Regions from separate parts of the Paenibacillus enshidis genome, predicted to be linked through region 2. Evidence: predicted binding sites of a transcription regulator. Region 2 holds the regulator's gene; the other holds the start of a gene.
The links. Region 2 encodes CtsR, which represses protease genes until heat stress. Its sites were predicted from a motif close to ATGGTCAATAAAGGTCAAACA; they were not measured.

Region 1 (15,069 bases), on a different contig from region 2:
CTTTAGGCGAATTAATCAGAACCCGTGTCTCGCCAGGAAGCTCGACATCACGGCCGCCGCTGAAAAAGAACGTCACGTGCGGGTACTTTTCGGTTTCGGCAATACGCAGTTGCTTCTTGTTATGCTGTACAAGCACTTCACCGAACGTATTGTCCAGATTCTTCGGTTCGTAAGCCACAAAACCGTTCACCGTTTCGCTGAACAAAGTCAGACATACGAAATGCAAATTTTCCGGGAATTTCGGTCCTCTGTCAAATCCGCGGAAATCCGCGTTGGTGAATACTTGAGACAGTTGGATGGCACGGTCAGGACGGAAGTTCAGGAACACAACGGAATCCCCGCTCTCCACCAGTCCTACCGGGCTGCCGTTTGCCTGGGTAATCACGGTCGGTTCCACAAACTCGTCAAATACGGACTTCTCATACGATTCACGCAGGGCCTGCATTGGATCCGTATATTTCGGACCATCTCCGTACACGATGGCACGGTAAGATTTCTCAACCCGTTCCCAACGCTTGTCGCGGTCCATTGCATAATAGCGGCCTTGTACGGTCGCTATTTTGCCAATGCCGCTTTCCTGAATCTTGGCAATCAGCTTCTCCATGAAACCAACGCCGCTGTCAGGCATGACGTCGCGTCCATCCATAAATGCATGAATATAAACTTCGTGCAAATCCTCTTTCTTCGCCAGGTCGATCATGGCGAACAGATGATCAATATGGCTGTGCACGCCACCATCGGACAGCAGTCCGTACAGATGCAGCTTCTTGTTGTTGTTCTTCGCGTTACGAACCGCCTCAACCAACGTTTCGTTATCGAAGAACTCGCCCTCCCGGATGGACTTGGAGATTCTGGTCAGATCCTGATACACAATCCGCCCTGCGCCAATGTTCAGGTGTCCTACCTCCGAGTTGCCCATTTGTCCTTCCGGCAGTCCAACCGCTTCACCGGACGCTGTCAGCGTCGTGTGCGGGTAAATGCTTAAGTATTTGTCGTAGTTCGGCTTGTTGGCCTGTGCAACGGCATTGCCTTCCACAGTGTCGCGAAGTCCGAATCCGTCCATAATAATTAATGCAACCGGTCTTGGTGCAGTCATGTTACTTCGCCCCCTCAACAAGCGCGATATAGGATTCCGGCTGCAGGCTTGCCCCGCCGACCAGTGCGCCGTCGATGTCGCTTTGACCCATGTATTCTGCTACATTTTCGGGTTTTACGCTGCCGCCGTATTGGATACGAACCGCATTAGCCGTGCTCTCGTCATACAGTTCTGTAATCAGCGTACGAATGTAGGCAATAACCTCATTGGCATCCTGCGCCGTGGAGGACTTGCCTGTTCCGATCGCCCAGATTGGCTCGTAAGCCACGACAACCTGTGCTGCCTGATCCTTGGCAAGCCCGGCAAAAGCCGCCTCTGTCTGCACTTTGCAAACTTCCTTCGTCTGTCCGGCTTCACGCTCTTCCAGCTTCTCACCGACACATACGATTGGAATCAGATCGTTGCGGAAGGCGGCGTGAACTTTCTTGTTCACCGTTTCATCCGTTTCCGCGAAATATTGACGGCGCTCGGAGTGTCCGATAATGACGTAGTCCACGCCCAGATCCTTCAACATGCGGCCGCTGATTTCGCCCGTATAAGCACCGTCTTCAGCGAAGTGAAGGTTTTGTGCTCCGATTTTGATGGAGGTTCCTTTTACAGCTTCCACCAGAGCAGGCAGATTCGTGAATGGCGCGCAGATCACGCTCTCCACACCTTCCACTTCGGCTTTGCCTTTTACGTTCTGAATGAAGTCTGTTGCTTCAGGAACCGTTTTGAACATTTTCCAGTTGCCTGCAATAATCGGTGTTCTCACTTTTTTCAGCTCCCTGCTAGTTACTTATCGTTCAATGCCACAACGCCCGGAAGCGCCTTGCCTTCCATGAACTCAAGGGAAGCGCCACCGCCTGTGGAGATGTGATCCATTTTATCAGCCAGACCGAATTTCTCGGCTGCAGCCGCGGAATCGCCGCCACCGATGATGGTGTAGCCTTCGGTTGCCGCGCAAGCTTCCGCTACTTCACGGGTACCATTCGAGAATGGCTCGATTTCGAATACGCCCATTGGCCCGTTCCAAACGACCAGCTTGGAGTTTTTGATAACATCTGCATAAATAGCACGGGTTTTCGGACCGATGTCCACGCCTTCCCAATCGGCAGGGATTCCGTCGATATCAACGATTTGCGTATTCGCATCAGCGCTGAAATCATCGGATACCACGATATCCACCGGCAGGTAGAAATTTTTACCCAAGCTTTTTGCTTTCTCGATAAAGCCAAGGGATACGTCCAGCTTGGAATCGTCCAGCAGGGACTTGCCGATTTCGTGGCCTTGTGCTTTCAGGAACGTGTAAGTCAAACCGCCACCAATGATGATGTTGTCTGCAAGGCTGATCAGGTTGTCGATCACGTCAATTTTGTCTTTAACCTTGGAACCGCCAATAATGGCCGTGAACGGACGATCCGGATTGGACAGCGCTTTGCCCAGGACGGACAATTCTCTCTCCATCAGCAGGCCGGATACGGCCGGCAGCTGATGTGCAATGCCTTCCGTGGAAGCATGCGCACGATGTGCGGCACCGAATGCGTCGTTGACGAACAGGTCCGCCAGCTCGGCAAATTGCTTCGCCAGTTCAGGATCGTTTTTCTCTTCGCCTGGATAAAAGCGGACGTTTTCGAGCAACAGTACGTCACCGTTTTGCAGCTCCGCCACTTGTGCTTTCACCGCTTCACCAACAGCCTCATCAGCCTTGGCTACAGGTCTGCCCAGCAGCTCGGACAGGCGTGCCGCCACAGGTGTCAAGCGCATGGATTCAACCACTTCACCTTTGGGGCGTCCGAAATGGCTTGCCAAAATAATTTTAGCACCTTTTTCGATCAGGTAGTTAATCGTTGGCAAGGTTTCACGGATACGCTTGTCGTCGGTAATTTTGCCGTCTTCCACAGGAACGTTGAAATCTACGCGGACAAACACTTTTTTGCCGCTTACTTCTACATCGCGAACGCTTTTCTTGTTCATATCCATACTCCTCCGCACCAGGGATTTGATGATGTGCACTACAAGAGGTTGTTCAAAAAGTCATCTTTTGATCACGAAGTAAATCAGGAAGCGGACTCGACATCGAATCTTGAATTCAGCCGGGCCTTCCGGTGCTCACGTACCCCTAGTACGCTCCGCTCCTCAGTCCCTAGCTTCATCCAACCTTCTCGGTGCTGAAAACCTGACTTTTTGAACTCTCACTACAAGGAAGTCATATATAAAGAGCGGAAACAATAGTCTGTTTCCGCTCTATGTGGTTGCATAACGCCAAGCCGTTATTACTTAGCCAGCTTCGCGAAGTGCTCCAGGGTACGAACCAACTGAGCTGTGTAGGACATTTCGTTGTCGTACCAAGCTACAGTTTTAACCAGTTGTTTGTCGCCAACAGTCAGCACTTTGGTTTGAGTTGCATCAAACAGGGATCCGAAAGTCATACCTTTGATATCGGAAGATACGATTTCATCTTCTGTGTATCCGTAAGTTTCCGGATCGGAAGCTGCTTTCATTGCTGCGTTAACTTCGTCTACAGTTACGTTTTTCTCCAGAACGGTTACCAGCTCAGTCAGGGAGCCAGTTGCAACCGGAACGCGCTGTGCAGCACCGTCCAATTTGCCTTGCAGTTCAGGGATAACCAGACCGATTGCTTTAGCAGCACCAGTTGTGTTAGGGATGATGTTCTCAGCAGCAGCGCGTGCACGACGGAAGTCGCCTTTCGCATGCGGAGCGTCAAGTGTATTTTGGTCGCCTGTGTAAGCGTGGATTGTAGTCATCAGACCTTCCACAACACCGAACTTGTCGTTCAATGTTTTAGCCATAGGAGCCAGGCAGTTGGTTGTGCAGGAAGCACCGGAGATTACAGTTTCAGTACCGTCCAGTGTGTCATGGTTTACGTTGTACACGATCGTTTTCATGTCGCCTGTAGCTGGCGCGGAGATTACAACTTTCTTAGCGCCGCCTTTCAGGTGCTTTTCAGCTGCTTCTTTAGTTGTGAAGAAGCCTGTGCACTCCAGCACGATGTCAACGCCCAGCTCGCCCCAAGGCAGTTCTTCAGGGTTGCGGTTAGCCAGAACCTTAACTTCTTTGCCGTTTACTTTGAAGAAGCCGTCATGTACTTCAACGTCTCCGTCGAAACGTCCTTGCGTTGTATCATATTTCAGCAAATGAGCCAGCATTTTGGCATCAGTCAAGTCGTTGATTGCTACTACTTCAATGCCTTCCACATTTTGAATACGACGGAAAGCCAGTCTGCCGATACGTCCAAAACCGTTAATACCTACTTTAACCATGAGTAAGTTCCTCCCAAGTTTTGTATGTTTTTATTTATTCAAGACAGGCGGTAAAGCCCGTCAAGACAACAATATTTAAAATATCTCCGTGAAAGAAATCAGCAATTGCGCGCGATAATCTCCGCTGCCGCTTCGTCGGTGACCAGAATATCTTCCTGTCCGAACCGCAGCACGGCCTGAATCGCCGCCGCCTTGCTTGCCCCCCCGGCGATGCCGAGCACGATTTCCGTCCGCTTAATGTCCTCGAGACGCAGCCCAATGGTGAGCATCCGGTGTACAACTACACCCTGTTCGTTAAAGTAGTAGCCAAAAGATTCAGCTACCGCTCCCTCAGCCTGGATCTCCGCCACCGTATCCGGGTCAAGCCTGCGCCTTTTCGCCATTGCCATGGCATTACCAATCCCGTGGATGATAATCCGGCTCTTGCGGATCGTCTCTACAATTTCCTGAATCATATGATCCTGGACAAGCGATTCATAGGCTTCCTGGCTCAACAAATCCGGTACATGCAGCAGTCTGTACTGTGCCCCTACGTTGCCAGCCATCTTGGAAACAATGGAGTTGGCTTGCATTTCCAGGCTTTCGCCCAAGCCCCCACGAGCCGGCACAAACCATCCGCCCTTCAGCGGTCCGCCCGGCGGTGTCGTCAGATGCTCCGCGACATCGGCAATGGTGGTTCCTCCGGTCACGGCCACAACGTCCTCATCCCCCATGACGCTCAGCAGCGCCTTGGCTCCCGCCCGGCCCAATTCCCGCTTGGTCATCGGCGACGTATCCGAATCACCCGGCACGACGATTACCTTGCGCAGGTTATATGCCTGACGGATTTGATCTTCAAGCAAAGACAATCCAAACAGCTCTTTGGCAATGGGTTCAAGCTGTTCCAGCAGCTCCCTGCCGGCTTCGCTCACCCGCATACCAATACTCTCAATCTCTATAAGGCCCTGGGCTTTCAAAAGATCGGTTTCGGCTCGCAGCACACGTTCGGTCATATGCAATGAAGCCGCAAGCGTTCTGCGTCCGATGACGTCTGACAGCATGATCTGATGCAGGATGGTATACCTTTTCTTCAATACATCCGTGAGATCTGGCAGAAGCTGCTTCTGAATTTCTAATATATTTCGCATGCTTTCCACTCCCGCAGACTTCCTACTGGTTCATATACATTTATGTTGCTTTATGCTGGCCTCAAAATGTCCCGGGTTAACTTTTTAAGTCCCACATTCATTTTAACCAATTCCAACCTCACATGCAAGTGTCAGAACCTATATTTCTCACTCCTCCAACCGATTATGCGCAGCGTTTTAGCATCCATTATTAACATAAAAGCCTTTCGTCAGACCACTGAAATAAAAACTTGCATTTTGCCCCAGAGTCACATATAATCATTTTTGTGTCCTATTTCAAAGGAATGTTAAATATGCGCCCGTGGTCCAACGGATATGACGTAGGCCTCCGGAGCCTGAGATCGAGGTTCGATTCCTCGCGGGCGCGCCATTTTTATTGATGTTATATATAAGTGTTTAACCAACGAGAGCGCTGAGGGCTCTTTTTTTTCACCGATAGTTTGACTTTCTTTGACTTTTTACTCGAAATTGTTTATGATGTGGTTAATACGGTAACAGTTTATTATGGAGACTTTACCTGTATCAGGTAGTACGTATCCTAGCACATATTTAAGGGAGGGTTTTACGTGAGCTACATTCCTATGGTCGTTGAACAAACCAACCGCGGTGAGAGAGCCTATGACATTTACTCCAGATTGCTGAAGGATCGCATCATTTTCCTCGGGTCTGACGTAAATGACGTGGTCGCCAACTCCATTATCGCGCAAATGCTGTTTCTGTCTGCGGAAGATCCGGAAAAAGACATCCACCTCTACATCAACAGCCCCGGCGGTTCCATCACAGCCGGCATGGCGATTTTCGATACGATGCAGTTTATCAAACCCGACGTATCCACCATCTGTGTGGGGATGGCCGCTTCCATGGGCGCATTCCTGCTGAACGCAGGCGCCAAAGGCAAGCGCTTCGCCCTGCCAAACAGTGAGGTTATGATTCATCAGCCTTTGGGCGGCGCTCAAGGTCAAGCGACAGATATCGAAATCCGTGCACGCCGTATCCTGAAAATGCGGGATAAGCTGAACCGCATCCTCGCCGAGCGTACCGGCCAGCCGCTGGACCGTATCGAGAAGGATACCGACCGTGACTACTTCATGTCAGCTGACGAAGCCAAAGAATACGGCCTGATCGATCAAGTGATTTCCAGCACTCCAACACCAGGAGTCTGACCCGTAACACAAGTCTTTTAAGTCCCATTTGCAAAAAAATCCGCCCCATGTTCCTGATGCAGGAACGCGGGACGGATTTTTCTTTTCTCCTGGATGATTACTTTCCGAGCGGCTTGGCCCCAGCAGGAAGAAGCTCCGTGAAAGCAAAAGGGAACTCCGGAATACCTGCCGCATAAGCTGTGTACTCGTACTGTTGGAAGAAGATGACGATGCCTGTGCCAGTGACGTAGAAACCCGGCTGATCCGAAAGCCCCTTAAAGTCTCCCAAATATCCGTTGGATGCCGGCACTTGTTTGAGCAGCTTGTTGTTCAGCGTTTTCTTGTAATCCGGGTTGGCCTTCAACACATCGCCCAGTCCAAGCTGCTTGCCGTCTGCCAGCGAGAACGTATACCCTGTGCGGGTCGTGGAGCCGTGAGCGCCGCCAAAATAGGAGTAGTCCTCCACAATCAGGCTGATATAACCTCCCCTGTTGTAGATCACGGCATAATTGCTTTCAAATTGATAAGGTCGGTCCGCGGTAGCTTCTCCGATCTCTTTGATTTGCTTCTTGATCTCTGCCAGCACCTTTTCTTCATGCTGCTTCAGCACGGCATTGATTTTATCAACACCTGCCTGGCTGCCTGTAAGCTGAGGGTATTTCAGATCGAAGTTCATCGTATCCGATTTTTCCCGAGACAGGCTTACCGTTTTGATGGAGACGGAATTCAGCTGGCTTTTGGTCATGCTGACCGTCTTGGCGGCTGCGTTCCAGGCAGCGTCAATGCCGAGGTAAGCCTTCAGGTGACCGATAGGAACATAGAGCCGGTTGCTGACCATCCGGGCCTGCATATCATACGTGTGCACCCCGTTTACATTGACGTACAGCTCATCGTACCCTGTTGTAATTTTCAGCTTGTTATAGCCGGCACCGATCGTATAAGATTTCTCGGACGTATTATATGACACAGGCAGCTTCAGGTCATCCCTGAGAGCCGCTACAGGAATCAGGGTCTGCCCTTTGATCATGAGCCCTTTCGTTTGCAGGGTCTTGCCGTTCCATTTCAAGGTTACCTGAGTTTGCTGAACGGTTTGGGCTGCACCACCAGCTGCGTGCAGTTCGGAAAAAGCAGCAGTAACGCCACCGGTGACCAGAGCGGCCGCAAGCATTACTGTACCCAATCGTTTTGTGTGAATATTCATTTGTTAATATCCTCCTCTGATCCTTGACGCAAGTCGCGGGATGAAAAAACCATCTGAGTGATATATTAAAATACTTTGAGCCGGAAAATGTTACAGGCTGGGTTACAATCCTGACTCATTTCCGGCTCATTGATCACTTTCGTGTAATCAGTTCATTTCATACTGGGCACTTAACTGGGTATTGAGCTTAATTTCCCCTGGCTCTACCGCAGTGTTGGCGCCTGCAGAGTCTGCAGCCTTGGCCACAGCAGCCTCCTGATAAAAAACGGGCGGCTGGGCATTCTCCAACGATACATTAAGCAGGCTGCCCAATTGGCGCTTGGCCGCTTTAGCCACCGCACCCGCTTTCATCTGCGCGTTGGCGAGCGCTTTGGCAATCACTTCTTCTTCATACTTCTCCGGATTCTCTACCGTAAACCGGACACCGTCAATGTTGTTGGCGCCGGCACTTGCCGCTGCGTCAAGCAGCTGTCCAATCTTGGACAAATCACGATAAGCCACGTTCAGCGTATGATAAGCTGTATAACCTTTTAGCTTCTGACCCTCTTGTTCGCTGTAGGCGTAATCTGGCTGAACCGAAAACTGGGTTGTCTTGATATCCTTTGCGTTAATACCCCAGGTTGTCTTGAGCAGACTGTTCACTTTGTCCATGATCTGTGCATTCTCTTTCTGGGCGGCGACTGCCGTCTTCCCCTGCGTCTGTACACCGATGGACAGGTAGGCGATATCCGGACTTACTGAAATTTCACCTTCGCCATTTACACTGATGACATTACGGACCACGTTGGCAGCATCAGCATATACGGTTCCACTATAGTTCCCAAAGCCCAATCCGCCAAAACCGCCAACAAACACTGTTCCCGCCAGCAGCACCGCGCCCGCTGTTTTTGCCCACATTTTCATTTGTACCCGCTCCTCATGGCAGTTTTTTCATAAAATTGTTGTACCCTCTAGACGGAGATAGAGCCAAAAGGTTGCAGGACAATCTAAAAAAGGCCCCCTATCCGGGGACCTCCTTAACGAATTCAGCCGTACTTTACTGGTTTTCCAGCTCTTCCTTGCTGACCAGGCTAACTAAAGCGTTTACAGCCTGTTCTGCATCCGCACCTTCTGCACTGACATAAATTTCTGTGCCGGAACTAATCGCCAGGCTCATAATACCCATGATGCTCTTGGCATTTACTTTCTTGTCGTCCTTTTCCACAAACACTTCTGAGGAATATTTATTGGCTTCCTGTACGAACAATGCAGCAGGTCTTGCATGCAGGCCTGTTTTCAAACGTACAACTACCGGATGTTTGGTCATGAACAACGGCTCCCCCTTTATGAGTAAATTGACAAATGAATCTAAAATCACATTTATTCCATTTTATTTATCACATTATACCATCAACCCGAATCATAAACTAGAAAAAAAACAGGCACCCATCCCCGTGCGTGCCTGTCAGACGGGCTACAGGATCAATCCCCGCTCTGCCCGGACCTTGTCAGCCAGCTCATCAATCTTCCGCAGACGATGGTTTACCCCGGATTTGCTGACCGTGCCCTTCAGCAGCTCTCCGACCTCTTTCAGATTCATGTCCGGGTGGGCCAGGCGTATTTCAGCCACTTCGCGAAGTTTGTCCGGCAGGGTATCCAGCCCGACCTCCTTCTGCAGCAGCTTGATATTTTCGATTTGACGGACCGCCGCGCCGATCGTCTTGTTCAGATTCGCGGTTTCACAGTTGACGATCCGGTTGACCGAGTTCCGCATGTCACGCATGATGCGCACATCCTCAAACTTGAACAAAGCCTGATGAGCACCGATAATGCTCAGGAACTCAATAATTTTCTCGCCTTCCTTAATGTAAAGAATGAACCCCTTCTTCCGTTCAATACAACGGGCATTCAAATGAAACTCATTCGCGAGATCCACCAGTGCCTGGCAGTGTTCTTCATACATCGAGGCAATTTCCAGATGATAGGAAGAGCCCTCCGGATTATTCACCGAGCCCCCGGCCATGAACGCTCCCCGCAGGTAAGCCCGCTTACAACAGTTTTTCCGGATTATTGCCGGATTAATCCCGTCTGTAAACAGAAAGCCCTCCGAGACGATGTACAGCTCCTTCAAAATCTCTTGAACCCGGTCCGGAATGCGGACAATGTACACATTGTTTTTCTTGAGCCGCATTTTCTTGCGGACCAGCAGCTCGGTATGCACTTGAAAATGCTTTTTAATGAAGGAGTAAATGCGCCTTGCGATCGCGGCGTTTTCAGTGGAAATGTCCAATACCACTTTTTTGTTCGAAACCTGCACGGAGCCTAGCATCCGGATCAATGCCGACAATTCGGCCTTCTCACAGCAAGGCTGGCCTTCAATCATCGTCAGCTCTTTTTTCGTTTGAGCCGCAAAAGACAAGGGACTCACCTCCTTCTTAAAATCCAGTTTTGCACGAGCTGATAGATGTGCTGGCTCAGCCTGTCGGCATCATGCCTTAAATATGTTCTGAACAGCACCAGTGTATCAGCCACCACTTTATACCCCTGTCCGGTCACCGATTCCAGGTCCAGCTGAACCGGCCTGGCGCCCTGTTCTGCGTATTTATCCAACACCTGGGCCGGAATGTCCCCGTTATTGACGATCACGTAGTCAAAAAGCTGATGACCTACATGATCGTAAACAGCCTGCAGGTGATCCCCTACACTGTAATTATCAGTTTCCCCCGGCTGAGTCATGACATTGCATATAAAAATCTTGACCGCCTGTGAAGCCACGACCGCTTCGGCCAGCTTGGGCACAAGCAGGTTGGGAAGAATGCTCGTATACAAGCTTCCCGGTCCTATCAAGATAGCATCAGCCCGCTCGATCGCCTCCACCGCCTCAGGCAACGGTTCCACGTGAGTCGGCTCAAGGAAAACACGTTTGATGCGGCCACCGGCTTCCGGGATCTTGGACTCGCCCGAGACCACGCTTCCGTCTTCCATTTCCGCATGCAGCACCACCGCTTCCCCTGCCGCAGGCAGCACCCGACCGCGTACGGCAAATACACGGCTCAGCTCACGAACACCAGTAACAAAATCACCCGAAATATCGGTCATGGCCGCCAAAATGAGATTGCCCAGACTGTGGCCCGCCAATCCCGACCCTGAGCTGAAGCGGTATTTGAGCAAATCCGCCATCAGTGGCTCAACATCGGCCAGGGCCGTTAGTACGTTGCGGATATCACCAGGCGGGGGCATTTGCAACTCGCTGCGCAAGATGCCGGAGCTGCCCCCGTCGTCAGCAACGGTAACGATCGCCGTGATATCCAGCGGCTTCTGCTTTAATCCCCGCAGCATGACGGACAAGCCCGTTCCCCCGCCCATCACGACAATGCGCGGACGCTCCAGCTGTGGTCCCGCTAATTTCATAATTTCACCTCTATATCAATGCCGATCCCGATCCGCGTCCCGATGGCTTACCGCAACGGCCTCCGTTTCACTCGTTCCAAGCATTTTCCCAAGATATTCGGAGATGGCCACCGACCGGTGCTTGCCTCCGGTACATCCTATACCGATAATGACCTGACTCTTGCCCTCCTTGCGGTACTGCGGGATGAGGAAATGCAACATATCCAGCAGCTTTGTCAGAAAGGTCTGGGTTTCTGGCCACTTCATTACATACTCATATACGTCGCTGTCCATCCCGGTATGCGGCCGCAAGGTCTCTATATAATGCGGATTCGGCAGAAAACGCACATCAAACACAAGGTCTGCGTCAATAGGGATACCATATTTGAATCCGAAGGACATGATGTTAATGGATAGCAGACTGCTTTCCAGGTGAGAAAACCTGGATATAATACGCTTTTTTAGCACAGAAGGCTTCATCGTGCTGGTGTCGATGACCTGTGTCGCCGAACTTTTGAGATCCTCCAGCAGCTTGCGCTCCATACGGATGCCGTCAAGCGGCATGCCGTCCGGGGCAAGGGGGTGGCGGCGCCGGCTCTCTTTATAACGCTGAACCAGGACGCTGTCATTGGCATCGAGAAAAAGAATTTCACAGTGAATCGTAAAATGATCTTTAATATAATTCAAGGATTCCGAGAGTGCTGTGAAAAATTCCCGGCCACGCAAATCGATCACCAGCGCTACCTTGCCAATTTTGCCGTTGGACTGCTCAATCAGCTCCGCAAATTTGGGAATAAGGACAGGCGGCAGGTTATCAACGCAAAAGAAACCGAGATCCTCCAGGCTCTGTACGGCGATTGTCTTGCCCGCACCGGACATCCCTGTAATAATAATCAGCGTTGCGCCTACCGACGGTGCCGTGTTATTATTCTCCGACATGTTCCTTCTTTCCCCTTCCCGTAATCCAAAATGATAAGCCGGGCTCTAGGACCGCAGAAGCAATCCGGCTGCTCCGACGATACCGGCGTCATTCCCCAGCGTAGCCGGCACAATGGACGTGCCTCGCTGAAGCGGCTCCGGTGTCAGCTTGGCGAACACCTGCCGCAATTCGTCGAACAGAATGTCGCCCGCCTTGGATACGCCGCCGCCTATAATGAACATTTCCGGGTTTAAGAGCGCAGCAGTTGTCGCCATGGCTTTACCCAGATAAAAAGCGGCCCGGGCAACAATACGCAACGCCACTTCGTCCCCGGCCTTGGCCGCGTCAAACACACCCTTGGCCGCAATTTTCTCTACCGTTGCAAGGGACGTGCGATCACCACGCTCCACCGCATCGTTGGCCATGCGGATAATGCCCGTGGCTGAAGAGACTGTCTCCAGACAGCCCATTTTGCCGCAGCCGCACTGAATCGCTTCGAGGTCAGGCACAACGGCGATATGACCGACTTCCCCTGCCATGCCAGAGAAGCCCTGATAAATTTTACCGTCAATAATAATGCCGCCGCCTACACCAGTCCCCAGTGTGAAGCATAGACAATTGTCCACACCCTTGCCTGCTCCGGCCCAGGCTTCGCCCAGTGCCGCTACGTTGGCATCGTTATCAATTTTGACCGGCTTCGCCAGCCGTTCCTCTAATAGGGCCCGAATCGGCACATCACGAAAACCTATATTCGGCGCAAGCACGACAACTCCATCACGCACGTTCAGAAAACCCGCAATACCGGCGCCAATCCCCTCCAGCTGCTCCCAACCGAATGGCGATTGCTCCACAATAAGTCTTACGTACTTCTCGATATTGGCCAAGACGGAGTCCACACCCTTAGCCACCTCGGTGGGACCTTCATAGGTATGCAAAAGCTGCCCTTCCACATTGCAGATGCCGACTTTGATTGTCGTACCGCCCAAATCCACGCCGATATAGATGCTTTCAGACATGTTACAAGCCACCTTTTTCTATACATATAATGTTGTTACCGGTCTATAATACAGCACCGGCAAACGATGGTTCCATATCGCAAGTCTCGTATCCAACTATAAGCGAACCTCCCCATCCGGTCAAGGCGCGGAAGCCGCTCCGGGAGTGTGAGGAATACTTGTGCCCGGCAAAATTTTGTGTCCCCCGATTACCTCGTCTTCCGCTAAAAAGCACCCGCGCAAGAAATGCTGTGCGGGTGCTCCCGGTGAAACAATCGCTGCAAAGCAGAGCAAGCTTCTACAGGTTACTTATCAAGTGTTTCACTCCAGTCATGCACTTCACTGCCTTCGAGGAATTTCTCGGCATCCATGGCTGCCATACAGCCTGTGCCTGCCGCAGAAATAGCCTGACGGTAGCGGTTATCCTGCACATCGCCGCAGGCGAAGACGCCCGGAATATTCGTCTCGGTTGTACCCGGCTTCACTTCAATATAACCCTGGGCATCGGTCGTAATTTGTTCTGCCAGGAAGCCTGTGTTAGGGGTATGTCCAATCGCCACGAATACGCCGTCCGCTTCCATCAATTCCTCCTGGCCGGTCTCATTATTGAGCACCTTCAAGCCTTTTACTCCGTTGTCGCCTGCAATGACTTCAATCGGAGTACGGTCCAGCGCCCATTGGATCTTTTCGTTATCACGGGCACGGTCCTGCATGATTTTGGAGGCACGCAGCTCCTCACGGCGGTGAACCAGTGTCACTGAGGAAGCAAATCGTGTCAGGAAGCTCGCTTCTTCCATGGCGGAATCGCCGCCGCCGACAACCACGATCTTCTTGCCGCGAAAGAAGAAGCCGTCACAGGTTGCACAGGTGCTGACCCCGCGTCCCACGTTGTCCTGTTCGCCAGGGATACCTAAATATTTGGCAGAGGCACCAGTCGCGATGATGACAGATTCAGCTTCCAGCACACCTTGTCCTTCGACCTTGATTTTGAAAGGACGCTTGCTGAAATCCACTTCCTCTACCCAGCCGGATTTGAATTCCGCGCCGAAGCGTTCAGCCTGCTTGCGCATGTTGTCCATCAATTCGGGTCCCATAATCCCTTCCGGAAATCCGGGGAAGTTCTCGATTTCGGTCGTCGTCGTCAACTGTCCGCCCGGCTGCATGCCTTCGATGACAAGCGGATTCATGTTGGCACGTGCCAGATAAATCGCTGCTGTATATCCTGCAGGGCCTGTTCCGATGATAATGGATTTGTACATAGATGGTACCTCCTTCATAATTTATATTTTGTTATACCTTCTCGGTAAAAGAAGGGAATCGCTGGGCGATTTTCTGCTTGATCCCGCATACACTGTCAATCTGGCGAGCGTAACGGCTGACGGTGGATACCGAAATGCCGTATCGGTCGGCAATCTCTCTATAGGTTGCCCGTGTGTGATGCATTTTGGCTGTCAAATACTCAAGAGCCGCCGCCCAGCCTTCCACATGCTGAATGGAAAATCCCTCCGGGCTGATCCGGTCCAGGTACTCGAACCACAGGTCTTTCAGATCATTCTGCCGGGCGATGTCATAACGCTTGCCCATCACGGAAAATGCCTTATCCAGCACTGCCTGGATCTGCGGATCGGCGGCCGCTGTTCTCTGCTCCAACGGCTGCTCCCCTGGCTGACCGGCAGACACGAGCGCGTGCGCAGGCATCCGGCTTGCATCCATATCCTGCAAAGCGGCCCTTGCCTGCTCTCTCAAGGCCGGAGCCTGAGTCGTATCGGCAAGCAGCAAGCCGAGCGCTTCCCGCACCTCTTCGTCTCCAATGAGCGTCAGCGCTTGAATGACCTGGGACTTCGTGGCATCGTCCCCATGGCGGAGTGCCCAGAAGAACGAAGACCTGACAAGCGGGTCTTTCTTCATTTCCTCCGGCACATTGCGGCTTCCGTACTTCTCCCACAGCTTGAATTGC
Region 2 (15,069 bases):
TAAGCCCTCCAGCGCCGATGGTACTTGGACCGAAGGGTCCTGGGAGAGTAGGACGTTGCCAGGCAAAATGTAAAACCACTGTCATTATAGGCAGTGGTTTTTGTCTTTTTTTGAAGAATAGTATCAAACCTCTCCTCATAGTGAGGTGTGTCACTTGTCATTATGGTTGACAGATCAGAGCGGCTTTGCGACACTTTCATTAGCATTACTGCTTTCATACAAACACATATGAGGTGGGAATATGGAAATCAGGCAACTGCGTCATGAAGAGTTCGAAGCCAGCGTTGAACTGTCGCAATATGCTTTTCAATACACCTTGTCTCCTGCAGAGCTTGAGGAGCAGAAAAAGAAATTCAAGCCTGAGCAAGTGTGGGCTGTATTTGATGGTGAAGAGCTGAATGCCAAGTTTACGCTGCTTCCGCTGCAGGTGTACTTGCATGGAAAGCCGTTTGCCATGGGAGGAATCGCCGGGGTGGCGACATGGCCGGAAAAGCGGCGCAGCGGGTTGGTGTCCCGGCTGCTCAAGCATGCTCTTGAGCAAATGAAATCGTCGGGGCAGACTGTTTCTTTCCTGCATCCGTTTTCTTTCTCTTTTTACCGGAAATTCGGCTGGGAAATCTTTGTTGAATACAAGAAATACACAATTCCTGTAGACAAGTTTCCGGCCAAAACGGCGGTGGAAGGCACGATCAAGCGTAACGTCAGGGATAAAACTGAACTAAATAAGGTGTATCAGCAATATGCACAAAGGTTCAACGGAACTTTAGTGAGAGACGAGGAATGGTGGAAGAACCGCGTACTTGATGAAGATAATCAGACAGCGGTTTATTATGCGGAAAATGGCGCTCCTGAAGGGTATGTTTTGTATAAAGTGGAGAAAAAAGAGCTCTCCTGCGGCGAATTTGTCTATCTGAGCGAACAGGCGCGTCGAGCCTTGTGGACGTACTTTGCAAACCACGACTCCATGATTGAAAAAGGGACCTTTACCTTTATGCCGGCCAATGATTCTCTTTCCTATCTCCTGACAGACCCGCGCATCCAGCAGGAAATCATACCTTATTTTATGGGCCGGATTGTGGATGCGGCTGCGTTTGTAGAGCAGTTCCCGTTCCAGTCCTCTGCACAAGGAGCTGAAATCACTTTGGCACTCACGGATACACACGCGCCCTGGAATGAGGGAACATGGAAGCTGTCTGTGTCTGCGCAAGGAGAAGGAAGGCTCCAGCCTGTCCATGAAAATACCGAAGCCCAGCTCCAATGTGATATAGCTGCGTTATCAGCCATGCTGATCGGTTATAAGCGTCCGCAAGAGTTGTTCCGCTGGGGCAAGCTTACGGGCAGCGCTGAGGCAGCGGATCTGTTCGAGCAGACGGTTCCTTCCGCTCAAACCTTCCTGATGGACTTCTTTTAAATTAAGCCAAGGACTCTTTTCCTGAGATGAAAAGGGTCTTTTTTGGCTTGAGATAGGGCTTCCGATGAATGAATCAAAGAAATATTGTGAAAAATGGAATTGAGCTCTTGGCAAATGAGAAAATTATGTTATAATAAATACAAAGTCAAAGAAAGTCAAAGTCAACTTGATCAAAGAATTGAATTTTTACATCAAATCTGGCTTGTTCAGAAGATCAGCGTATGAATTGGGGGAGTCAAAGGTCACACTAATTCGTGATCATAGTCGTAAGAACTGGTTCAGAGTGCAGACGATCACCAGGCTGAGGGGACGCCGTACTCCAGATTCGTGACTTTCCGGTTTGGTTAAGTTCAATATACGGCATATTCTGTAAATGTGAAAAAAGACTTCACATTTTTGTCGGTGGAGGATGATGAAATGTGCGGAATGTCTCCGATATTATTGAACAATATTTAAAAAGCATGTTAATTGAAAGTACTGAGGGCATTGTGGAAATCCAGCGCAATGACCTGGCTGACCGTTTTTCCTGCGTGCCATCCCAGATTAACTATGTAATTAGCACACGTTTTACATTGGAAAAGGGATACATTGTGGAAAGCAAGCGCGGCGGCGGCGGTTATGTGCGCATTCAGCGTGTAGATCTCCCGGCTCACCACGTACTCCATACGCATCTGCATCATAGCATAGGAGATGAGATTAGCCAATCCGCAGCAGAAGGGCTGATCTACCAGCTGCAAGAAGGGGGATTTCTCAACAAAAAGGAGGCTGCCATCATGAAAGCGGCGGTATCCAGGGATACCATTGCTTTAAAGCTTCCTTACCGGGATCAGGTGAGGGCCAGATTGCTAAAAGCGATGCTGATTGCGCTTTTGGCCAAATAGTCCTCTGCTGCCACCGGTCATTTAGGCTTTTGACGTAAAGGAGGTATGTGCATGCTGTGCCAGGAATGTGGTAAAAGGCCGGCAACTCTCCATTTTACGAAGATCATTAACGGAGAGAAGACCGAATTTCATATATGTGAGACCTGTGCAAGGGAAAAAGGGGAGCTGATCCCCGGAACGTCGAATGGCTTCTCCATTCACAGTCTGCTTTCAGGCCTCCTCGACTTTGATCCGACAATCAAGAGTGCGGCGGCAGGGACACAGAACCCGCAGCTGCTCCGCTGTGAGGAATGCGGTATGACTTACGCGCAGTTCAGCAAAATCGGCCGTTTCGGCTGCAGCTCCTGTTATAAATATTTTAACGACCGTCTGGATCCGTTGTTCAAACGTGTTCACGGCAGTACTGCCCATGCGGGTAAAGTGCCGGTACGAAGCGGCGCCAGGATGAAGGTCAGACGCAGAATCGATGACTTGAAGAAGGAGCTGCAGTTCAAAATCCGCGCAGAAGAATTTGAATCCGCCGCGCAAATTCGAGATCAGATTCGAGAGCTTGAAAAAGAAATAGCACAGGAGTAAAGTCTTGTTAAGAGTAGGAGGGATGCGTTTATGCCCAATCTCCGCTTTACGGAAAGACCGCTTAGCGATTGGATGCGCACAGATGCTGCAGACTCCGAGATCGTCATAAGCAGCCGGGTCAGGATTGCACGGAACCTGCAGCATCTGCCTTTTCCGATGCTCGCTACCAACCAGCAGTCCGAGGATGTGCTGAATAAACTGACGGTCGTTCTGCGCCATGAGGATATTAACCGGTTTGGTCCATTCCATATCGTCAAAATGGCGGACACTGAAGAACTGGATAAAAAAGTGCTGGTTGAAAAACATTTGATCAGCCCGAATCTGGCTTCCGAGTCCCGTAACGGGGCGGCGGTGATCAATGAAGACGAATCTGTCAGTATCATGATCAACGAAGAAGACCATCTTCGTATACAATGTCTATATCCGGGATGTCAGGTAAAGGATGCATGGCAGAATGCCACCGCTATTGATGACGCGTTTGAAGCGCATCTGGATTACGCGTTTGATGATCAGCGGGGCTATCTGACGAGCTGTCCTACAAATGTCGGAACCGGCCTTCGGGCCTCGGTGATGATGCATCTGCCTGCTTTGGTCATGACTCACCAGATTAACCGCATTTTATCGGCTGTCTCCCAGGTCGGGCTGACAGTGCGCGGCATCTACGGTGAGGGAAGTGAGGCGATTGGCAATCTGTTTCAGATATCCAATCAGATCACCCTGGGGCCAACCGAGGAGGAAATCATTGAGAACCTGCACGGCGTAGTGCTTCAGATTATCGAGCATGAGCGGGCTGCCAGATCCAGACTTATGAGCGAGTCCATGCTGCGGATTACAGATAGGGTGATGCGATCCTTCGGGATACTGTCCTATGCCGCTGTAGTGGATTCAAAGGAGGCGGCACAGCGGTTATCGGATATTCGCCTTGGCGTGGATCTTGGTATACTTGAGAATCCCTCCATACCGGTACTGAATGAGTTGAATGTCATGACTCAGCCCGGTTTTTTGCAGAAAAAGTTCGGGGAAGCGCTGGGTGCCGGTGAGCGTGATATGTACCGGGCCAAGCTGATCCGCGAACAGCTGGGAACCGCATAAGAAGCCATAATAGTCTACAGAATTAAATTTTTTAGTGGAGGTGCAGGACAATATGATGTTCGGAAGATTTACGGAACGAGCGCAGAAGGTACTCGCTTTGGCTCAGGAGGAGGCAGTGCGCCTGGGACATAACAATATCGGAACAGAACACATTCTGCTTGGTTTGATTCGCGAAGGTGATGGGATTGCGGCTAAAGCTCTGATCGGTCTCAGCCTTGGTCTGGAGAAAATCCAGGACGAAGTGGAAACGTTGATTGGCCGTGGTCAGGAGCAGCCTACGAACATCGCTTACACACCTCGCGCCAAAAAAGTGATTGAGCTTTCCATGGATGAAGCACGGAAATTGGGCCATACCTATGTAGGGACAGAGCATATCTTGCTTGGCCTGATCCGGGAAGGGGAGGGTGTTGCCGCGCGTGTGCTGAACAATCTGGGCATCAGCCTGAACAAAGCACGTCAGCAGGTGCTTCAACTGCTTGGCAGCAGTGAGGCAGTGTCCAGCAACAGTGGTGCTCCTTCGAATGTCAGCACCCCTACGCTGGATAGTCTGGCCCGCGACCTGACGGCTTCCGCGAAGGAAAGCAACCTGGACCCAGTAATCGGACGAAGCAAGGAAATTGAGCGTGTCATTCAGGTGCTGAGCCGTCGTACCAAGAATAATCCGGTATTGATCGGTGAGCCTGGTGTTGGTAAAACGGCCATTGCAGAGGGGCTGGCGCAGAAAATTATTGCGAATGAGATCCCTGAAACGCTGCGCGACAAGCGTGTGATGACGCTGGATATGGGTTCTGTCGTTGCAGGTACGAAATATCGCGGTGAATTTGAAGACCGCCTCAAAAAAATTATGGATGAGATTCGTCAAGCGGGCAATATCATCCTCTTCATTGACGAGCTGCATACGCTGATCGGCGCTGGCGGCGCAGAAGGGGCGATTGACGCCTCCAATATTCTGAAGCCGGCTCTGGCACGCGGTGAACTCCAATGTATCGGTGCAACGACGCTTGATGAATACCGCAAATATATTGAAAAAGATGCCGCTCTCGAACGCCGCTTCCAGCCAATTACGGTGGATCAGCCGTCTCCGGAAGAAGCGATTCAAATCCTGCATGGTCTGCGGGATCGTTACGAGGCGCATCATAGAGTAAAAATTACGGATGAAGCGATTGAAGCAGCCGTAAAATTGTCTGACCGGTACATTACAGACCGCTTCCTGCCTGACAAAGCGATTGACCTGATTGATGAAGCGGGCTCCAAAGTAAGGCTGAACTCTTACACGGTACCGCCAAATCTGAAGGAGCTGGAAAACCGTCTGGAGGATATCCGCAAGGAGAAGGACTCCGCGGTGCAAAGCCAGGAATTCGAGAAGGCAGCCGCGCTGCGCGACACGGAGCAGAAGATCCGCGAAGAGCTGGACATGACCCGGAATCAATGGAAAGAGAAGCAGGGCCGTACAGATTCCGAAGTGACCCCGGAAGATATTGCACAGGTAGTTTCGATCTGGACCGGCGTTCCTGTCAGCAAGCTGAAGGAAGAAGAAACCGAACGTCTGCTGAATATGGAACAGCTGCTGCATGAGCGTGTGATCGGCCAGGATGAGGCGGTTAAAGCAGTCAGCCGCGCCATCCGCCGCGCCCGCGCCGGCCTGAAGGATCCGAAGCGCCCGATGGGCTCCTTCATCTTCCTTGGACCAACAGGGGTAGGGAAAACCGAGCTGGCCCGCGCATTGGCAGAAGCGATGTTCGGTGATGAAAATGCGGTCATCCGGATTGACATGTCCGAGTACATGGAGAAGCATTCCACATCCCGTCTCGTCGGAGCTCCTCCGGGATACGTCGGATATGATGAAGGCGGACAGCTGACCGAGAAAGTGCGCCGCAAGCCATATTCTGTCGTGCTGCTGGATGAAATTGAAAAAGCGCATCCGGAAGTGTTCAACATCCTCCTGCAGGTACTGGAAGACGGCCGGCTGACAGACTCCAAAGGACGGGTGGTGGATTTCCGCAATACGCTGATCATTCTGACCTCCAACGTTGGGGCAGAAGCCATCAAACGTAATTCTACGCTCGGATTTACGGCCGTAGCCGATGCCGGTGCGAATTATGACAAAATGAAGGGCAAAGTGATGGATGAGCTGAAGAAAAGCTTCCGTCCGGAGTTCCTTAACCGGATCGATGAAACGATCGTCTTCCACTCGCTGGAAGAGCAGCATATCGGCCAAATCGTTTCGCTCATGTCCGAAGAGCTGCGCAAGCGTCTGAACGAGTACAATGTCGACTTCGAACTGACGGATAAAGCGAAGGCGTTTCTGGCCAAGGAGGGCTTCGATCCGGCCTATGGAGCAAGACCGCTTCGCCGGGCGATCCAGAAGCATATTGAGGACCGCTTGTCCGAGGAGATGCTGAAAGGCAGTATTACCAAAGGCGATTCGCTTCTGATCGATGAGTACAATGGCGAGTTGACCGTAACCAAGAAGGATAACGTAACGGCAAAATCCTGAGGCCGGTCATTGGTGACCGAGGCTGCTTGAGAGAAAAATAGCGAACAGGAAAAAGGCTGTTCCCCGTGGACGAACCGCGGCGGAAGCAGCCTTTTTTTCTTGTCTGTATCAGCCTGTTCCCATACGGCAAAACGCTTGGAAGAGTTTGTGATATTGCTTTACGGCCCTCTGGTTCAATGGTAAACTTTTAATACTGAAGCTTTTTTTTAATCAAGGCCGACGAAATACGACAAGGATGTCGAATAATCGCAAGGAGAATTGAATGGCCAAAGTAAAAACTAAATTTTACTGCACAGAGTGCGGATATGAATCTCCGAAGTGGTATGGCAAGTGCCCGGGCTGCCAGGCCTGGAACTCCATGATCGAAGCAACGGAGACTGTGGTAAAAACCGCCGGGATGAATTCATCCCTTTTTCATAATAGTAAAGAGAAGCCGCTTCCCATCGTGGAAATTGAAAGTGATCAGGAGCCGAGAATCCTGACGGGAATCACGGAATTGAACCGTGTGCTTGGCGGCGGAGTTGTTCCGGGCTCCCTGGTGTTGGTCGGGGGCGACCCTGGAATCGGCAAATCTACGCTGCTCCTGCAAACATCTAATGAATTGGCCCGCACCGGGCTTCGCGTGCTTTATGTCTCCGGCGAGGAGTCGGTGCGCCAGACCAAGCTGCGGGCTGACCGCCTTGGTGCCTTATCTCCCAACCTGTATGTCCTTTGCGAAACCAATCTGGAGACCATCGAAGAGGCCGTAGACAACATGAAGCCCCAGTTCCTGGTCATTGACTCCATACAGACAGTGTATTTGCCGGAAGTGACCAGCGCCCCTGGCAGCGTAGCACAGGTGCGCGAATGTACCGCCCGCTTCATGCGCATTGCCAAAGGGCTGGGCATCGCTACTGTGCTTGTCGGACATGTTACGAAGGAAGGGGCTATTGCGGGTCCTCGTCTTCTGGAGCATATGGTGGACTGTGTCCTGTATTTTGAAGGAGAACGACATCATACGTACCGGCTGCTGCGCGCGGTGAAGAACCGTTTCGGTTCAACGAATGAGATGGGAATTTTCGAAATGGGCGAAGAGGGGCTGCGCGAAGTTGCCAATCCTTCCGAGCTGTTTCTGTCGGAACGGCCCCTTGGTGTGGCAGGCTCTACGGTGGTGGCCAGCATGGAAGGCACAAGGCCGGTGCTGGTCGAGCTGCAGGCGTTGATCGCAACCACGCACTTCCCGTCACCACGCAGAATGGGCACTGGAGTGGATCACCATCGTATGGGGTTGATCATAGCTGTATTAGAGAAGCGTATGGGCATGTTTTTACAGAACCAGGATGCTTATCTGAACGTGGCTGGAGGCGTAAGATTGGATGAGCCTGCTGTGGATCTGGCCATTGCGGTAAGCATTGCGTCAAGCTTCAAGGATATGCCGACCAAGCCATATGACGTTATTTTTGGCGAAGTGGGGTTGACCGGCGAGGTGCGTGCCGTATCCCGGGCTGAGCAGCGCGTGCGGGAAGCGGAGAAGCTGGGCTTCAAAAGGGTGATCATGCCTGAGAAAAGCCTTAAGGGGTGGACACCTCCCAAGGGGTTGGAAATCATTGGAGTCGGAACTGTGGCAGATGCACTAGCAGCCGCATTAAATTAGGGGGCAACGAAAACATGAAAGAATCGAGCCAACTGGAAAAAATGAATGACCTGCTGCGGCTGGTGGCGCCAGGTACACCTTTTCGTGAGGGACTGGAAAATGTGCTTCGTGCCAAGACTGGCGCGCTGCTTGTGGTGGGCTACAGTCCGGAGGTTATGGAAGTGGTGGATGGGGGCTTTTCGATTAACTGTGATTTTTCCCCGAACTATTTATATGAATTGGCCAAAATGGACGGAGCCATCATCCTCAGCGAGGATCTCAAGCGGATTTTGTATGCCAACACGCAGCTGATTCCGGACTCCTCAATTTCTTCCAGCGAAACGGGCATCCGGCACCGGACGGCTGAGCGGGTCGCCAAGCAGACGGGCAAGCTGGTTGTGTCCATTTCGCAGCGCCGTAATATTATAACATTGTACCAAGGTACACTTCGTTACTCCTTAAAAGAAATCGGTGTCATTTTGAGCAAGGCCAATCAGGCGATTCAAACACTGGAGAAATATAAATCCGTCCTGACACAGTCGCTGACCAACCTGACCGCCTCCGAATTTGAGGAGCTTGTCACCCTCCCTGAAGTGGTCAATGTGATCCAGCGGACCCAAATGGTGCTGCGCATTAAAATGGAAATCAAGCGCTTTGTCAATGAGCTGGGCAATGAAGGGCGTTTGATCAACATGCAAATGGAGGAGTTGATCGGCAATACCGTGGAAGAAGCCTGGCTGCTGTACAAAGACTACGCCAAGGAAGTCAGCGACGAGAAGATTCGTGAAATCATCAACGGGCTGAAGCATTTGACCGACGAGGAGCTGCTGGATATGAATCATATCGTACGGTTGCTTGGTTATCCTTCTTCCGCAGCCGTATCCGAAGATTATGTCGCTCCTCGCGGATATCGGGTGCTGAACAAAATTCCGCGCCTGCCTAACGTTATTATTCATAACCTCGTGGAACGTTTTAATCAGCTGCCCCTTGTCATGATGGCGACGATTGAGGAACTGGATGAAGTCGACGGTATTGGCGAGGTGCGTGCCCGCACGATCAAGGAAGGCTTGAAACGTTTACAAGAGCAGGTTTTCATTGACAGGCAAATGTAAATAACATACAATTGGTGGATGTTATTTGATCCGTGATTTTATGAGGTGAAGCAATGATTATGAAATCTGTTCCGAACATGTTTACCCTTGGTAATCTGTTTCTCGGAATAATCGCCATTCTAATGGCTATCGATGGTCAATACAGTCATGCAGCCATTATGGTTATTGTCGCCATGTTGTTGGATGGTTTGGACGGTCGTGTAGCGAGGGCGTTAAACGCGCAAAGTGAATTCGGCAAAGAGCTGGACTCATTATCTGATGTCATTTCCTTTGGCGTCGCTCCGGCGGTAATCATGTATTTTGTAGCCCTTCAATCAGCCAGTCCTGCCTTGGCCTGGACGGTAACGGCCATCTTTCCGATGTGCGGAGCGCTTCGACTGGCCCGTTTTAACGTGGTTGGTGGAGCAGCCGGGTATTTTACAGGACTTCCGATTCCTGCGGCAGGGGGCGTACTTGCTACATTATCCCTGTTTCATGAAGACATCTCTCTCTTCTCGATGGCTGTCGCTACCCTGCTGTTGTCTTACCTGATGGTCAGTTCGCTGAAGTATCCCAATTTCAAACGGGTGGGCTTGCCCAAAAAGGCTGTGTGGATCGCACCGCTCGTTGTGATCGGTGCCGTGGTGGTTGCTGTCCAGTTTTCCGATCAGCTCTCGAAGCTGATCTTTGTGCCGCTTGTGCTTTATGCGGTATATGGCATGAAGCATAACATTCAAGCAATTGCCAGAAAAAGACGCGCCAAACGCCGTCATGCCGAGGACAGCAGTAGCTATCGTCACTCGGAGCGTTGATCAATCAAATACTTATAGAGGTAGTTCAAAAAGTCATCTTTTGATCACGAAGTAAGTCAGGAAGCGGGCTCGACATCGAATCTTGAATTCAGCCGGGACTTCCGGTGCTCACGTACCCCAAGTACGCTCCGCTCCTCAGTCCCTAGCTTCATTCAACCTTCTCGGTGCTGAAAACCTGACTTTTTGAACACGCATCTAAAATAAAAAGCATTTATTTCCCTGATGATCCAGGCGAAATAAATGCTTTTTTTTGTAGAGTAATGCTTGCTGAGGTATATAAACGGTCAGGACATATTAAATAAACCTAAAGTGGAGCATTTGCGCGATTCCTTCTCAACAACGTCTTCCAGACGGATATCCAGCAAGTTACATAGGGCCGACATGTAAAAAAGACTACGTCCCAGCTCGGCGGTGATTGCTTCCCTGCAATTCTCGCACAGCTGCCCCTGCACGTGATTGTCCAGCAGTACTTTGGCTTGTTCAAGCCCGCTTTCCGGTTCATAGTCCTGTTTCCTGGCATGAAGCTCTATACAGCCGCACTCGGTAACAGATTTGGCAACCACGCGGTTAACGGCAGCGCCTGATTGGCCAGTCTTGGACAAAATGTCCAGCAGACTGCGGTGACGGAGCAGCAATTCGGAAACCTGATCCTGAAAAGCATGTAAGCTTTGTGCGCTCATATATCGCTACCCACCTCTAGTTATTAGGAATAATTTTATTATAAGACAGCCAATTGCAGGCTTTCAACATAAAATTCCAAAGAAGGATTCTGCTAGGGGTTCCATGGAAGTATACGCTGTGTAAAAAATTTACATCCAGCGATTATCAGAGATGAAAGTGGACCATACTGAATAAAGAAGGAACTAAATTTTGGAATTGAAAGGTTTTAGGAGGTGTAGGATTCGATGTGGAGAAAGGCTATCTTAATTTTTACCGGTTTATGCGGTTCATGGTTCGGTTACACATTGTTTCAAAAAGCGTCCGGGACCGTGTCCTGGATGCCGGAATGGATGAGAACGACCGCTGCGGGCGGCTTCATCTGGGTGGTTGTTGGTGCGGTGCTGTTCATGGTGCTCTGCAGTATCGCGGGCACGGCAGCTGCGCATCGGCTGCAGAAAGGAATTGAGGATCTGTCCAAAATTCCGATGAATGAAATGGCTGCTGGCACGACAGGACTTGCCGCCGGGCTGATATTGTCGATCCTGCTGTACCCGGGTCTGTCCTGGCTTGGACAAGCCGGGCAGATTTTGCAAGTAGGCGTCATGATCGTTTGCGGTTATATCGGTCTTATGGTGGGGCTGGAAAAACGGGAAGATCTGGCTTCCTTCTGGAAATCAGGCAGGTTTGGACGCGAGGAGGTGGAGGAGGGCCGGCGAATCGAGGAGCATAAAATTTTGGATACGAGTGTCATCATTGACGGAAGAATTGCAGATATTTGCAAGACGGGTTTCATTGAAGGGACTATTGTCATCCCTGAATTTGTGCTGGAAGAGCTGCAGCATATCGCGGATTCCTCCGATTTGCTCAAGCGCAACCGCGGCCGGCGCGGACTGGACATCCTCAATAAAATCCAGAAGGAGCTTGACGTGAAGGTTCTCATTTACGAGGGGGACTTTGAGGAGATCTCTGAGGTGGACAGCAAGCTCGTCAAACTGGCCAAGGTGCTGCAGGGCAAGGTTGTAACCAATGATTTTAATCTGAACAAGGTATGCGAGCTGCAAGGGGTATCCGTGCTGAATATCAATGATCTGGCTAATGCAGTCAAGCCTGTCGTGCTTCCGGGAGAAGAAATCATGGTGCAGATCATCAAGGACGGCAAGGAGTACGGTCAGGGTGTTGCTTATCTTGACGACGGAACGATGATTGTGGTGGAAGGCGGACGGGATTATATCGGGACGACGATGGAGGTGCTGGTGACCAGCGTGCTCCAGACGTCGGCGGGCCGAATGATCTTTGCCAAGCCAAAATTATTGGAAAAAGCCCAGTAAAAGCGGTATGATGATAGCTGGATGAAAGAGCCCGGGATGAAGATCCGGTTCGTTCCATTCCATATATCATACTGACGTTAAGGCGGGATTCGCGCTATGAACAACAGCTTGGGCGTCGTCGTTGTGGCGGCGGGACGCGGCACCCGCATGGGAACTGCGGAGAGCAAGCAGTTTCTGCTGCTGCAGGACAAACCTGTTTTTATATACACGCTTGAGGCGTTCGCGGCTGTGCCCGAGGTAAGCGGAATCGTACTCGTTACCGGAGCGGATGATGTGCAGCGGTGTCGGGAGTGGATTGACAGGCATCAGGTCGCTAAAGTTACGGACGTCATCGCAGGGGGCTCCGAACGACAGCATTCCGTATACCGCGGACTGGAATGCCTGCAGACCGAATGGGTTATGGTGCATGACGGTGTCCGCCCGTTCGTGGGCCGGGATGAAATCCGGAGATGCCTGGAGACTGCCCGGGAGTTCGGCGCTTCCGTACTTGCTGTGCCGGTGAAGGATACGATCAAGCAGGTCAATGAAGAAGGGGTGATTACGGCTACGCCGGATCGCCGGAGTCTGTGGAGCATTCAAACGCCACAGACTTTTCGTCTTTCTGATCTGCTGCGGGCCTATGAGGCTGCTGAGTATGCGGGGTTCCTCGGGACTGATGATTCGATGCTCGTCGAGCGGCTGGGCATTCCGGTGCGGGTTGTAGAGGGGAAATACACCAATATTAAAATTACGACACCGGAAGATTTGGATATTGCGCAATTATGGACAAGCACAGAGGGAGAGGACGCAAGATGATTCGTATAGGACAAGGTTTTGATGTTCATCAGCTGGTGGAGGGAAGGCCGTGCATTATCGGCGGGGTGACGATCCCTTATGAGAAAGGACTGCTTGGACACTCGGATGCCGATGTGCTGCTGCATGCGATTACGGATGCCGTTCTGGGCGCACTGGGGCTCGGCGATATCGGGAAGCATTTTCCGGACAATGATCCGGCCTTCAAGGATGCGGATAGCCTTAAGCTGCTGGAGCATGTCTGGGCGCTTGCCCAGGAGCAGGGCTACCGGCTCGGCAACGTCGATGCAACGATCATCGCTCAGAAGCCAAAGATGGCCCCATACATACCGCAGATGGTGGAGGTGATCGCCCGCGCTCTTGGGGCGGAGGACCCAAGCCAGGTGAACGTCAAAGCGACCACGACAGAGCAGCTCGGATTTACGGGCCGTGGTGAGGGCATTGCGGCACAGTCTGTTGTCTGCCTTGTCAAGGGTATGCTATCATCTTGAGAGATTAGAGACACGGAGGGGATATACATGAGCACTGAGGTTCGTGTACGCTATGCGCCAAGTCCGACAGGACATCTGCATATCGGCAATGCCAGAACGGCGCTGTTCAACTATTTATATGCCAGAAACCAGGGCGGAAAATTCATTATCCGGATTGAAGATACAGATGTGAAACGCAATATTGAAGGCGGGGAAGAGAGCCAGCTGAAGTATCTGAAATGGCTCGGCATCGATTGGGATGAAAGCGTGGATGTCGGCGGGGAACACGGGCCGTACCGCCAGACGGAGCGCCTGGACATTTACAAGGTCTATTGGCAGGAGCTGCTGGACCAAGGCCTCGCTTACCACTGCTATTGTACGGAGGAAGAACTGGAGCAGGAACGGGAGGAGCAGCTTGCCCGCGGCGAGACGCCGCGCTATTCCGGCAAGCACCGCAACCTCACTCTTGAGCAGCGCCAGGCCTTCGAAGCGGAGGGACGTATACCGAGCATCCGTTTCCGCGTGCCTGATGAGCGGGAATATACGTTTGATGATATGGTAAAAGGCAAAATTACGTTTAACTCCAAAGAGACGGGCGATTTTGTCATCGTCAAAAAAGACGGCATTCCTACCTACAACTTTGCGGTGGCCGTTGACGACCATTTGATGAAAATCACTCATGTGCTGCGCGGCGAAGACCATATTTCCAACACTCCGCGCCAGCTGATGATTTATGAAGCTCTGGGCTGGGAGCCGCCGATCTTCGGGCATATGACGCTGATCGTCGGCGAGGATCACAAAAAGCTCAGCAAACGGAATGAATCCATCATTCAATTTATGGAGCAGTATGACAACCTTGGGTATTTGCCTGAAGCCATGTTCAACTTCATTGCCCTGCTCGGCTGGTCTCCGGAAGGTGAAGAGGAGATTTACAGCAAAGAGCGGCTGATTGAAATTTTTGACGCCAACCGTTTGTCCAAAAGCCCGGCTGTGTTTGATCCGAACAAGCTGGCGCATTTGAACAACCATTATATTAAACACGCCGATCCTGACCGGATCGCTGACATGGCGGTTCCGTACCTCCAGAAGGCCGGACGCCTTCCGGCCAGTCTCACCGCGGAGCAGCAGGAATGGGCAAAGGCGCTTGTCCGTTTGTATCAGGAGCAAATGACAGCTGCATCGGACATTGTTCAACTGTCAGGCGTATTTTTCCGCACCCATCTGGAGCTGGATGCAGAAGGGAAAGCGATCCTGGCGGAAGAGCAGGTCCCGGTCGTGCTTAAGGCTTTTGCCGACAAGGTTGAGGCATCCGAGGAATTTGCAGCTTCGCGGATGGCCGTGCTAATCAAAGAGGTACAGAAGGAAACAGGCTTTAAAGGCAAGCAGCTGTTCATGCCCATCCGGGTCGCTTTGACCGGCCAGACACACGGGCGTGACCTGAATGAAACGATATATCTGCTTGGACGGGATACGGTATTGGACCGTCTCCGCTCTCAGATCAAGGGATAATCGCGTTTTATAGCATGAAGCGGCTGAAGCTGCTTTCTTGTCAGATTGTTTTCTTTTCGTTATAATAAACTCCATCAGAAAACCAACATTTTGCTTGTCAAATTGATCGTTGTTTCATATAAATGATTTAGTTAAAAAGCTGGGAACAGGAGAAGTACGCTGCAACAGGACATTTTTTCAGAGAGAACGGTCAAGGGTGCTTCCCGGGGCTGAGAGCCGTTCAAATGACCTGCAGTGGAAATGCGCCTGGGAGCTGTGCAGTTGAACCGGCATGCCGGCCAGATTGTACCGTTTCGTCCGCGTTACAGGACGTGAAAGAGGAGGTGGCGTGTTCTGCC

Region 1: clpP (ATP-dependent Clp endopeptidase proteolytic subunit ClpP) is a predicted target of CtsR. The motif match lies at 5,924-5,944, and genes of this name have one in related genera.

Annotation. Positions count from the first base shown of each region.
Region 1 is NZ_JBHHMI010000036.1:9,599-24,667, forward strand. Features, by position in the region: gene gpmI (2,3-bisphosphoglycerate-independent phosphoglycerate mutase) at 1-1,096, opposite strand, end outside; gene tpiA (triose-phosphate isomerase) at 1,098-1,850, opposite strand; gene ACE41H_RS23050 (phosphoglycerate kinase) at 1,871-3,052, opposite strand; gene gap (type I glyceraldehyde-3-phosphate dehydrogenase) at 3,352-4,359, opposite strand; gene ACE41H_RS23060 (sugar-binding transcriptional regulator) at 4,458-5,486, opposite strand; tRNA gene ACE41H_RS23065 (tRNA-Arg) at 5,782-5,856, shown strand; gene clpP (ATP-dependent Clp endopeptidase proteolytic subunit ClpP) at 6,053-6,649, shown strand; gene ACE41H_RS23075 (PdaC/SigV domain-containing protein) at 6,747-7,829, opposite strand; gene ACE41H_RS23080 (SIMPL domain-containing protein) at 7,977-8,732, opposite strand; gene ACE41H_RS23085 (HPr family phosphocarrier protein) at 8,866-9,135, opposite strand; gene whiA (DNA-binding protein WhiA) at 9,283-10,227, opposite strand; gene mgfK (gluconeogenesis morphogenetic factor MgfK) at 10,233-11,219, opposite strand; gene rapZ (RNase adapter RapZ) at 11,235-12,137, opposite strand; gene ACE41H_RS23105 (ROK family glucokinase) at 12,183-13,133, opposite strand; gene trxB (thioredoxin-disulfide reductase) at 13,418-14,371, opposite strand; gene ACE41H_RS23115 (tetratricopeptide repeat protein) at 14,403-15,069, opposite strand, start outside.
Region 2 is NZ_JBHHMI010000022.1:11-15,079, forward strand. Features, by position in the region: partial or broken rRNA gene rrf (5S ribosomal RNA) at 1-64, shown strand, start outside; gene ACE41H_RS19320 (GNAT family N-acetyltransferase) at 242-1,411, shown strand; gene ACE41H_RS19325 (CtsR family transcriptional regulator) at 1,831-2,292, shown strand; gene mcsA (protein-arginine kinase activator protein McsA) at 2,344-2,868, shown strand; gene mcsB (protein-arginine kinase McsB) at 2,899-3,960, shown strand; gene clpC (ATP-dependent protease ATP-binding subunit ClpC) at 4,013-6,457, shown strand; gene radA (DNA repair protein RadA) at 6,720-8,090, shown strand; gene disA (DNA integrity scanning diadenylate cyclase DisA) at 8,105-9,181, shown strand; gene pssA (CDP-diacylglycerol--serine O-phosphatidyltransferase) at 9,235-9,972, shown strand; gene ACE41H_RS19360 (nucleoside triphosphate pyrophosphohydrolase family protein) at 10,257-10,652, opposite strand; gene ACE41H_RS19365 (PIN/TRAM domain-containing protein) at 10,878-11,960, shown strand; gene ispD (2-C-methyl-D-erythritol 4-phosphate cytidylyltransferase) at 12,057-12,755, shown strand; gene ispF (2-C-methyl-D-erythritol 2,4-cyclodiphosphate synthase) at 12,752-13,243, shown strand; gene gltX (glutamate--tRNA ligase) at 13,271-14,731, shown strand.